DNA from 3 places in the Caproiciproducens puteiluti genome. Region 3 is predicted to be linked to each of the others. Evidence: predicted binding sites of a transcription regulator. Region 3 holds the regulator's gene; each other region holds the start of a gene.
The links. Region 3 encodes HrcA, which represses chaperone genes, less so after heat shock. Its sites were predicted from a motif close to TGTTAGCACTCNNNNNNNNNGAGTGCTAACA; they were not measured.

Region 1: the regulator HrcA is predicted to act here: its motif matches at 1,761-1,791, upstream of htpG (molecular chaperone HtpG).
Region 2: the regulator HrcA is predicted to act here: its motif matches at 1,686-1,716, upstream of ACRQU7_RS10310 (co-chaperone GroES).

Annotation. Positions count from the first base shown of each region.
Region 1 is NZ_CP194790.1:1,337,175-1,340,453, forward strand. It holds gene ACRQU7_RS06350 (FumA C-terminus/TtdB family hydratase beta subunit) at 1-514, shown strand, start outside; gene ACRQU7_RS06355 (cation diffusion facilitator family transporter) at 517-1,692, shown strand; gene htpG (molecular chaperone HtpG) at 1,816-3,279, shown strand, end outside.
Region 2 is NZ_CP194790.1:2,120,837-2,124,115, reverse strand. It holds gene ACRQU7_RS10320 (THUMP domain-containing class I SAM-dependent RNA methyltransferase) at 1-653, shown strand, start outside; gene ACRQU7_RS10315 (diacylglycerol/lipid kinase family protein) at 686-1,588, shown strand; gene ACRQU7_RS10310 (co-chaperone GroES) at 1,746-2,030, shown strand; gene groL (chaperonin GroEL) at 2,070-3,279, shown strand, end outside.
Region 3 is NZ_CP194790.1:3,783,288-3,786,566, forward strand. It holds gene dnaK (molecular chaperone DnaK) at 1-269, opposite strand, end outside; gene grpE (nucleotide exchange factor GrpE) at 351-962, opposite strand; gene hrcA (heat-inducible transcriptional repressor HrcA) at 978-2,009, opposite strand; gene ACRQU7_RS18310 (pentapeptide repeat-containing protein) at 2,246-3,070, shown strand; gene ACRQU7_RS18315 (acyl-CoA thioester hydrolase/BAAT C-terminal domain-containing protein) at 3,204-3,279, shown strand, end outside.

The sequences.
Region 1 (3,279 bases), 1.5 Mb from region 3:
TCATACGAACGATATGGCACAGGCCGCCAAAACACTGCGCGCGGGCGACAGGATTTTGTTGAGCGGTACGATTTACACGGCGCGCGACGCCGCGCATAAGCGGCTTTTCGCCATGCTTGACAGTGGGGAGCCGCTCCCGTTCGAGCTGAAAAACGCCGCGATTTATTACGCCGGGCCGACACCAGCGCCGGAGCACCTGCCGATCGGCGCGTGCGGGCCGACCACTTCCTCGCGCATGGATGTGTTTGCGCCCCGCCTGCTGGACCTGGGGCTGAAATGCATGATCGGCAAGGGCGGCCGCTCCCCGGAGGTGGTCGACGCCATCCGGCGCAACCAGGCGGTGTACCTGTGCGCGATCGGGGGCGCGGGGGCGCTTGCGGCAAAATGTGTCCGTTCCGTCAAGGTCCTTGCGTTTGAGGACCTTGGCTGTGAATCCGTGAAAGAGCTGCAGATAGAGGATTTTCCGCTGTTTACGGCAATCGACTGCTGTGGAGGCAGCCTTTTTGAGGTGTAGCTATGTTTCAGTTTTTAATTCGCTTGTTTGTGAAGGATTATCAGAAAACGGACGACAGCAAGGTGAGGGAACGGTACGGGAAATTTTCCGGCGCGGTCGGGATTGTGACGAATATCCTGCTGTTCCTTATGAAGATCACAACAGGAATTCTTTTTCACAGCATCGCGATCACCGCGGACGCCATCAACAACCTGTCGGACTCCGGCTCGGCCATCGTTACTCTGGTCGGCTTTAAAATGGCGGGAAAGCCCGCCGATGAAGAGCATCCGTACGGCCACGCGCGCATTGAATATCTTTCCGGCCTGATTGTGTCGTTTGCCATTCTGATGGTCGGCTTTCAGCTGGTTCAGAGCTCCTTCGATAAAATTCTGAACCCGGAGGATGCCGAATTCAGTCTGGTTTCCATCGGCGTGCTGATTTTGTCGGCTTTGATCAAGCTGTGGCAGTGCCTGTTCTATAAAAAGGTCGGCAGTACCATCGACTCCACTACCGTTTCCGCCAACGCGGCGGACAGCCTGAACGATGTATTTTCCACCCTGTCCGTTCTGGCCGGTATCCTGATCACTTATTTTACGGGCTTTAACCTTGACGGATATATGGGCGTGATCGTTGCCCTGCTCATTATGATTACGGGCGTCCGGCTGATTGTCGAAACCAGCAATCCGCTTTTGGGGATGGCCCCCACCAAAGAACTGGTGGATGAAATCTACGCCAAAATCATGAGCTACGACGGGATTCTGGGGATACACGACCTGAACGTCCACAATTACGGACCCATGCGCTGCTTTGCCTCCGTTCACTGCGAGGTCTCCGCCGGACAGGATATTATGGTGAGTCATGATATCATCGACAATATAGAGCGCGACTTTCTCAGCGAAAAGGGAATCCACCTCGTGATCCACCTTGACCCGATTGTGACGGACGACGAGCGCACCAACCAATTGAAAAAGCAGGTTATGGAGATCATCAGGGGCATTTCTCCGGAAATCAGCATGCATGATTTTCGTGTGGTGTGGGGCACCACCCATTCCAATCTGATTTTTGACGTCTGCGTTTCCTTCGCGTTCCCCGTGAGCGACAGCGAGCTGACCCGGCGGATTACGGAGGAGATCAACAAGCTGGATCCGACCTATTTTGTGGTCCTTACCGTCGACCATAGCTATGTTCCGGAGCCATAATGTGCCGCCCGCAACAAAAAATTAACAATTCACCTACTTGCATTTTCCGAGGGCTTGTATTAAAATATTTTTAGCACTTAAAACCAGAGAGTGCTAAAATTGATGGACAGAGGTAGGTTGATTATGGCAGTAAAACAGTTTAAAGCGGAATCCAAGCGCCTTTTGGATTTGATGATTAATTCCATTTATACCCATCGCGAAATTTTTATGCGCGAGCTGATTTCCAATGCCAGCGACGCCATTGACAAGCTTTATTACCGGACGCTGAGCGACGGCGACACCGGACTGAACCGGGATGATTTCTGCATTCAGATTATTCCGGATAAAGAAAACCGTACGCTGACCATTACCGACAACGGCTGCGGCATGACGAAAGAGGAGCTGGAAAACAACCTTGGCACCATTGCCAAGAGCGGTTCTCTGAATTTCAAAAAAGAAAACGAGCAGAAGGAAGATATTGAAATCATCGGCCAGTTCGGGGTGGGCTTCTATTCCGCGTTCATGGTCAGCGAAAAGGTAACCGTCGTCAGCAAGCCGTACGGCATGGAAGAGGCCTACCGCTGGGAAAGCAGCGGCACCGCGGGCTACACGATGGAGCCCTGCGAAAAAGAAGGCCACGGCACCGAAATCATTCTGAAGATCAAGCCGAATACGGACGACAACAATTACGACGAGTATCTCGATTCCTATACCCTCCGGAACCTTGTCAAGAAATATTCCGATTACATCCGCTACCCCATTAAAATGGACGTAGAAAAAAGCCGTCTGAAAGAGGGCAGCAAGGATGAATACGAAACCTATTCCGAGAACGATACGCTGAACAGCATGGTTCCCATCTGGCGGAAAAATAAAAATGAGATCACCGAAGACGAGTACAATGAGTTTTACAAGAGCAAATTTATGGATTACGTCAATCCGATGAAGGTGATCCATTCCAGCACCGAGGGCACCGCAACCTATAATGCCCTGATGTTCATTCCCGCCAAGGCGCCGATGAATTTCTACACCCGCGATTATGAAAAGGGACTTCAGCTCTACTCCAACGGGGTGCTGATTATGGACAGGTGCGCGGACCTGCTGCCGGATTATTTCAGCTTTGTGCGCGGCCTTGTCGACTCTCAGGACCTTTCGCTGAATATTTCCCGCGAAATGCTGCAGCATGACCGCCAGCTGAAAATTATTGCCGGACGTCTGGAAAAGAAAATCAAGTCCGAGCTGGAAACGATGCTGGAAAACGAGCGTGAAAAATATGAGGAATTCTTCAAGAATTTCGGCCTGCAGCTGAAGTACGGTATTTATCAGGATTACGGCATGCATAAGGATGTCCTGCAGGACCTGCTGCTGTTCTACTCCTCCGGCGAAAAGAAGCTGGTCACGCTCAAGGAATATGTTTCCCGTATGAAGGAGGACCAGAAATATATTTACTACGCCTGCGGCGAAACCACGGATAAAGTGGATATGCTTCCGCAGACCGAGGCCTTGAAGGACAAGGGCTACGAAATCCTCTATCTGACCGACAATGTGGACGAGTTCGCCCTGCGGATGCTGATGAAGTATGATGACAAGGAGTTCCGCTCCGTTTCCGCC
Region 2 (3,279 bases), 1.7 Mb from region 3:
CCGGAGAGGGGCTTCACAAGCGGGGATACCGCGCAAGCTCCACGGAGGCGCCGATTAAGGAGACGCTTGCCGCCTGCATGGTGCATCTTTCCCGCGTACGGCACGACGCGAATTTTATCGACCCGTTCTGCGGTTCCGGTACGCTTCTGATCGAGGCCGCCATGTACGCGCTGAATATCGCCCCGGGCCTGCAGCGTCATTTTTCCGCCGAACGCTGGGACTGTATCGATAAGACCCTTTGGCAAAAGGAAAAGGTACGCGCGCAGAGTATGGTTCTGCGCGACGCTCCGTTTACCGCTCACGGCTACGACATTGACGGCGCGGCGGTCACGCTCACGCTGGAAAATGCGAAAAAGGCCGGAGTTATTTCCCAGATTCACGCGGAAAAACGGGGGATAGAGGATTTCACGCCGGTGGGCGAATACGGCTGCGTGATCTGTAATCCTCCCTATGGGGAGCGCCTATTGGACATGCGTCAGGCGGAAGAACTTTACAGGACCATGGGCAGCGTTTTTGAACAAAGGCATGGATGGAGCTACTCCATTATCAGCCCGGACGAGACCTTTGAAGATTGTTACGGCCGCAAGGCCGACCGGCGCAGAAAGCTTTACAACGGCATGATTAAATGCCAATACTACATGTATTTTAAATAATATTCCTCAAATCATTTCAGCTGGAGGCTATCATGCGGTATGTATTTATTGTGAATCCCGTCGCCGGTAAAAAGAATGCTTATGATACGGTGTTTCCTGCTATCCGCAAATATCTGGAGGCGAACGGAATTGAATTTTCGTGTTATGTCACCGAGAGGCCGAAGCATGCCACCGAGCTTGCGGAAACAGAGAGCGGAAAAGGGGATGCGGTCCGGATTTACGCTGTCGGAGGAGATGGGACGCTGAGCGAGACGGCGGCCGGCGCGATCGGGAGAAAAAATGCCGAGGTGGGAATTTTCCCCTGCGGTTCCGGCAATGACTATATCAAAACTTTTGGGGAGGCCGCGAACTTTTTATCCTTAAAAAAGCAGTTGAAAGCACACTCCCGCTCCGTGGATATGATTCATTCCAACGGGCAGTATTCCATTAACCTTTGTTCCGTGGGGCTGGACGCCAGGGTCGCTTTTGAAATGGTGAAATTCAAGGACATTCCCTTTATCAGCGGGCCTATGGCCTATAATCTGGCGGTTGCAAAAGTGCTTGCCGGAAAACTGGGTGAACAGCTGGAGATTCTGATCGACGGCGGCAAAAGGTTTGACGGCACTTATCTGTTCGCTCTGGCCGGCAGCGGAAAGTATTACGGCGGGGGCTTTTGCGGCGCGCCGCAGGCCGTCCCGGACGACGGGCTGCTGGATTTTGTGCTGATCAAAAAGCCGCCCCTGTATAAAATTCCGACCCTGATTAAGATCTACAAGAACGGCGGACATCTGGAATCCGAAAAATTCAGAAGCCTTCTGACGTTTTGCCGGGGAAAGAAAATGGAAATCACAGCGCCGAATCTGGCCATCGCGAATTTTGACGGCGAGTGCGCCGTAATCAGAAGCCTCCGTTTTGAGGTGGTTCCGAACGCGGTTAATTTTATTGTCCCGGTTTAGAAATCTAAAAAATTCACAATAATTGTAAATAATTTATGAAATTGAAGATTTTTAGAAAAAAGCACTTGATTTTCCGGACATAAGTATATAGAATATATCTTAGCACTCGGGGATTGTGAGTGCTAAAACAAATCAATTATTTGAAGGAGGACATATTATGACTATTAAACCATTGGCAGACAGAATTTTAATTAAAATGGAAGAAGCCGAGGAGACCACAAAGGGCGGTATTCTTCTTGCCGGCTCCGCAAAGGAAAAGCCGCAGATCGCGGATGTGATTGAGGTAGGACCCGGCGGCGTTGTGGACGGCAAAGAAGTTAAAATGTATGTGAAAAAGGGCGACAGAGTCATAACGAACAAGTATTCCGGAACCGAAATCAAGATTGACGGTGAGGAATTTACCATCGTTCGCCAGAGCGATATTCTTGCAGTTGTAGAGTAATTGATAGAGATCATAAATTGATATTGGAGGAAATAAACAATGGCTAAACAGATTATTTACGGCGAGGATGCCAGAAAAGCGCTTTTAAGCGGTATTAATCAGCTTGCTGATACAGTAAAAATTACCCTTGGCCCGAAGGGCAGAAACGTCGTTCTCGACAAAAAATTCGGTTCTCCCCTGATTACCAACGACGGTGTCACCATTGCCAAAGAAATCGAGCTGGAAGACGCTTTTGAAAACATGGGCGCGCAGCTTGTTAAGGAAGTCGCGACAAAAACAAACGATGTTGCCGGCGACGGTACCACCACAGCTACTCTGCTTGCGCAGGCCATTATCCGCGAGGGCATGAAGAACGTAACCGCGGGCGCCAACCCGATGGAAGTCCGCAAGGGCGTACAGAAGGCCGTTGACGCTGCCGTAAAATCTTTGGCGGATCATTCTAAAAAGGTTTCCGGTTCCGAGGATATCGCCCGTGTTGCAACGATTTCCGCTTCCAGCGATTTTATCGGCAAGCTGATTTCCGAAGCAATGGAGAAAGTAACTTCCGACGGGGTCATTACAGTAGAAGAGTCCAAAACGGCTGAAACATACTCCGAGGTCGTAGAAGGCATGATGTTCGACCGCGGCTATATTACTCCTTATATGGTAACAGACACCGAAAAAATGGAAGCCGTTATTGATGATGCATATATTTTGATTACAGACAAGAAGATTTCCAATATCCAGGAAATCCTTCCGCTTCTGGAAAAGATCGTACAGTCCGGCAAGAAACTGGTTATCATCGCAGAGGATATCGAGGGCGAGGCTCTTACCACCCTGATCCTGAATAAACTGCGCGGCACCTTTACCTGTGTCGGTGTGAAGGCTCCGGGCTTTGGCGACAGAAGAAAAGACATGCTTCGCGATATCGCCGTTCTGACAGGCGGTCAGGTGATTTCCGAGGAGCTTGGACTGGAGCTCAAAGAGGCTACGATTGAGCAGCTCGGCCGTGCGCGTCAGGTAAAGGTGGACAAAGAGAACACCATTATTGTCGACGGTGCCGGTGATAAGGATGAGATCAAAGCAAGGGTCTCCCAGATCCGTTCCCAGATCGGGACCACAACCTCCGACTTCGACCGTGAGAAACTGCAGGAGCGTCTTGCCAAGCTTTCCGGCGGCGTAGCCGTTATCAAAGTCGGCGCGGCAACCGAAGTGGAAATGAAAGAGCAGAAGCTCCGCATTGAGGATGCTCTTGCCGCAACAAAGGCTG
Region 3 (3,279 bases):
TCCTGAGGAGTATAGCTTTTCCCGTCGATATTGACCTTATAGTTGGAACCCATTTCTCTTTTTATGGAAGAGACGGTGCGGTCCGGATTGGTAATCGCCTGACGTTTCGCAACCTGACCGACCATACGCTCGCCCGTCTTGGAAAAAGCAACAACGGAAGGGGTGGTTCTGGCGCCTTCTGCATTCGCAATGACGACCGGCTCGCCGCCCTCGATAACCGCAACACAGGAATTGGTAGTACCTAAGTCTATACCTATTGTCTTTGACATACTGTTTACCTCCAAAAAATAAGTTTTTGAATTGAATAATCAATCTATAAGAATTTTTAAAATCACCTGAAATCGGCCAAATCAGTTAGCAACCTGCACCATCGCGTGGCGCACGACCTTATCCCCGATTTTGTAGCCCTTCTGGAACACCTGCACTATGGTGTTTTCCCCGGCGTTTTCGTCCTCCACATGGGAAACCGCGTTGTGAAGGTCCGGGTTGAAGACTTCCCCGGCTTCCCCCATCTCGGTTACGCCGAGCTTTGCGAGCGCGCCTTTGAGCTGTGTGCCGACCATTTCGACCCCCTTGCGAAGGTCCTCCACGGTGCAGTCCTGCTGTTCCAGCGCCCGTTCAAGGTTATCCGCCACGGGCAGAAATTCCGTGACCGCAGCGGCTGTCGCGTCGGCGTATACCGCCGTTTTTTCGCGTTCCGTACGTTTGCGGTAGTTGTCGTATTCCGCGGCTGTGCGGAGCAAAAGCTCTTTTTGCTTTTTCAGCTCCTCCTGCGCCTGTTCTAACTGAGTCTGTGCGTCGTCCTTCGGTTTTTCCTGTCCGGCCGGATTTTCCGCCGCCGCAGTTTCCCCGGCACAGGCCTTCTCTGCCTTAGAGGTTTCCTCCGGCTTGCCCGCAGAGGTTTTTTCGGGCGTTCCGGAAGTTTTCTTTTTATCCGCTTGTTCTTTTTGGTTTTTTTCCAAAACAGTGACCCCTTTCTATTCCATATCCAATAGCTCTGTCAGCATTCTTCCGACGGAGCCGGAGAGATATTCAATATTGGAAATGACCTTTCCGTAGTTCATGCGTGTAGGGCCGATAATGGCGATCGCGCCCGCGTCCCTGCCGCCGACCGAGTACCGGGAGACCACCACGCTGGATTCGCTCAGCTCGGGCCGCTTGCTTTCCTGACCGATCAGCACCTTCATGCTGTTGCTCTGCTGCATCAGAAGGCGGGAAAGCTCCTGCGGCCGGGAGAGGAAATCCATAATGCGGCGGATGCCCGCCTGCCCCAGCTCGCTGCAGAATAAAAGGTTCATTTCGCCGTCCAGACAGACCTCCGTCTGCATGGTGTCCTGCGCCACGTCCAGCACCGCCATCAGCGCGTCGCTCATCAGCATCGTCATGTTCCCCAGAGACGCGGCAAGGGACTGAATGTATGCCGGCGTAATGGTGGAAACCGGCAGCCCGACCAGCTTTTCGTTCAGCACCCTGAAAAACACGCGCAGGATTTCGGGGGTAATATCGAAATCGCAGTGGAAAACGCGGCTTTTCATGGTGCCCGCGGAGGTCATCATAATGGCCATCGCGGTCCTTCGGCTGGTCTGCACAAACTGAATGGCACGGATGTCCGCCGAGCTTCCGCTCGGTGTGGTGGAAACGGCCGCGAACCGGGTCATTCCCGCCAGCGCCCGCGCAACGCCGTCCAGCAGCTTTTCGGGGTCGTACGCGCTCGGCAGCAGCAGGCTGTCGATATAACGCTGCTCTTCCCTGGAAACCGAATGCTTTTTCATCAGCGTGTCGATATAAACGCGGTAGCCTTTGTGGGAAGGAATTCTTCCCGCGGAGGTGTGGGGCTGCTCCAGCAGCCCCATTTCCGCAAGGTCGCTCATTTCATTGCGCACCGTCGCGGAGGACACGGTGAAATCAAGGGTGTCGCAAAGCGCCTTGGAACCCACCGGTTCGCCGGTCGCAACGTACAAATCAACGACAGCCGCCAGAATTTTCTGTTTCCGTTCGCTTAACTCCAACCCTTTCACCTCGCCTGTTTTATATTTTAGCACTCTAATAGTTCGAGTGCTAAATCTAATTAATAATTTACCATTACTTTACCCCATTGTCAATATAGTATTTGTAAACTCTTTGTGAAATCGTAAAAATTATGTTCTTCCGGCGAACGGGGAACGCCGCTTTTCATTTCTATGGAGTTATGCTAAACTATTTTCATACCGAACGAATATTATTTGGCATTGGAAATGGAGAAACCATGGAACAGAATCCCTTCGGCGGCAACTACGCCCGCCTGATCAAAGAGTTAGAGCCGGACTGCGAAAAATGCAGCGGCCTGTGCTGTGTAGCGCTGTACTGCGCAAAAACGGACGGCTTTCCGGACGATAAAGACGCCGGAAAGCCCTGCCGATATTTAGCGCCTGATTTCCGCTGCGGGATTCACGCCGATTTAAAAGGCAGAAAAATGAGCGGCTGCCTTGCTTACGAATGCCTGGGAGCGGGACAGAAAACGACACAAATTTATTCTTCCGTCGGCGACTGGAAGACAGCCCCCGGTCAGGCGGAAGCGATCTTTCAAACCTTTTCCGTTCTTTTTCAGCTCCACCAGATTTTATGGTACCTCATAGAAGCGGCTTCCCTGACCTCGGACGAAAAGACGGCGGCAGCCGTCGACGCTCTTATCGAGGAAAATCAGCAAATGTCCCAATTTTCCCGCGGCAGTCTTTTGGAGCCGGACATTGCCGGGCACAAATCAAAAGCGAACCGTATATTGAAAAAAATCATCGGGAGCATTTCATCTGAAGACCCTGAATCACGCCAAAGGGCCGACTTTTTAGGAAAAAATTTCAGGAAAGCGAGCCTTGACCGAAAAGACTTCAGCATGTCGCTCCTGATCGCGGCTGATCTGGAAGGCTGCAGTTTGGACAAAACCGTCTTTTTAGGGGCCGATCTCCGCGACGCAAACCTGAAAAATACCGATTTGAGCAGGAGCGTTTTTCTGACACAAATGCAGATAAACTCCGCGAAGGGCAACAGGAACACCCGGCTTCCCGACGGGCTGCGCCGCCCGTCGGCATGGTAGCGCGTGTTTGTAAAAAGAAACCCGCTTTACGGCCTTTCCAGATTATGCTAAAATATAATCCAGCCGGTTACTGAGTATTGACGTCAGGCGACAGCCTGCGTTCTATTACCGGCGGGTAAAGGGAAGTGCATATATGAATCAGAATTGGTCTGTAACAAAAAACTTTACTGTCGAAACGCACGGCTTTCAGGGCTGTTTTTATTGTTCGG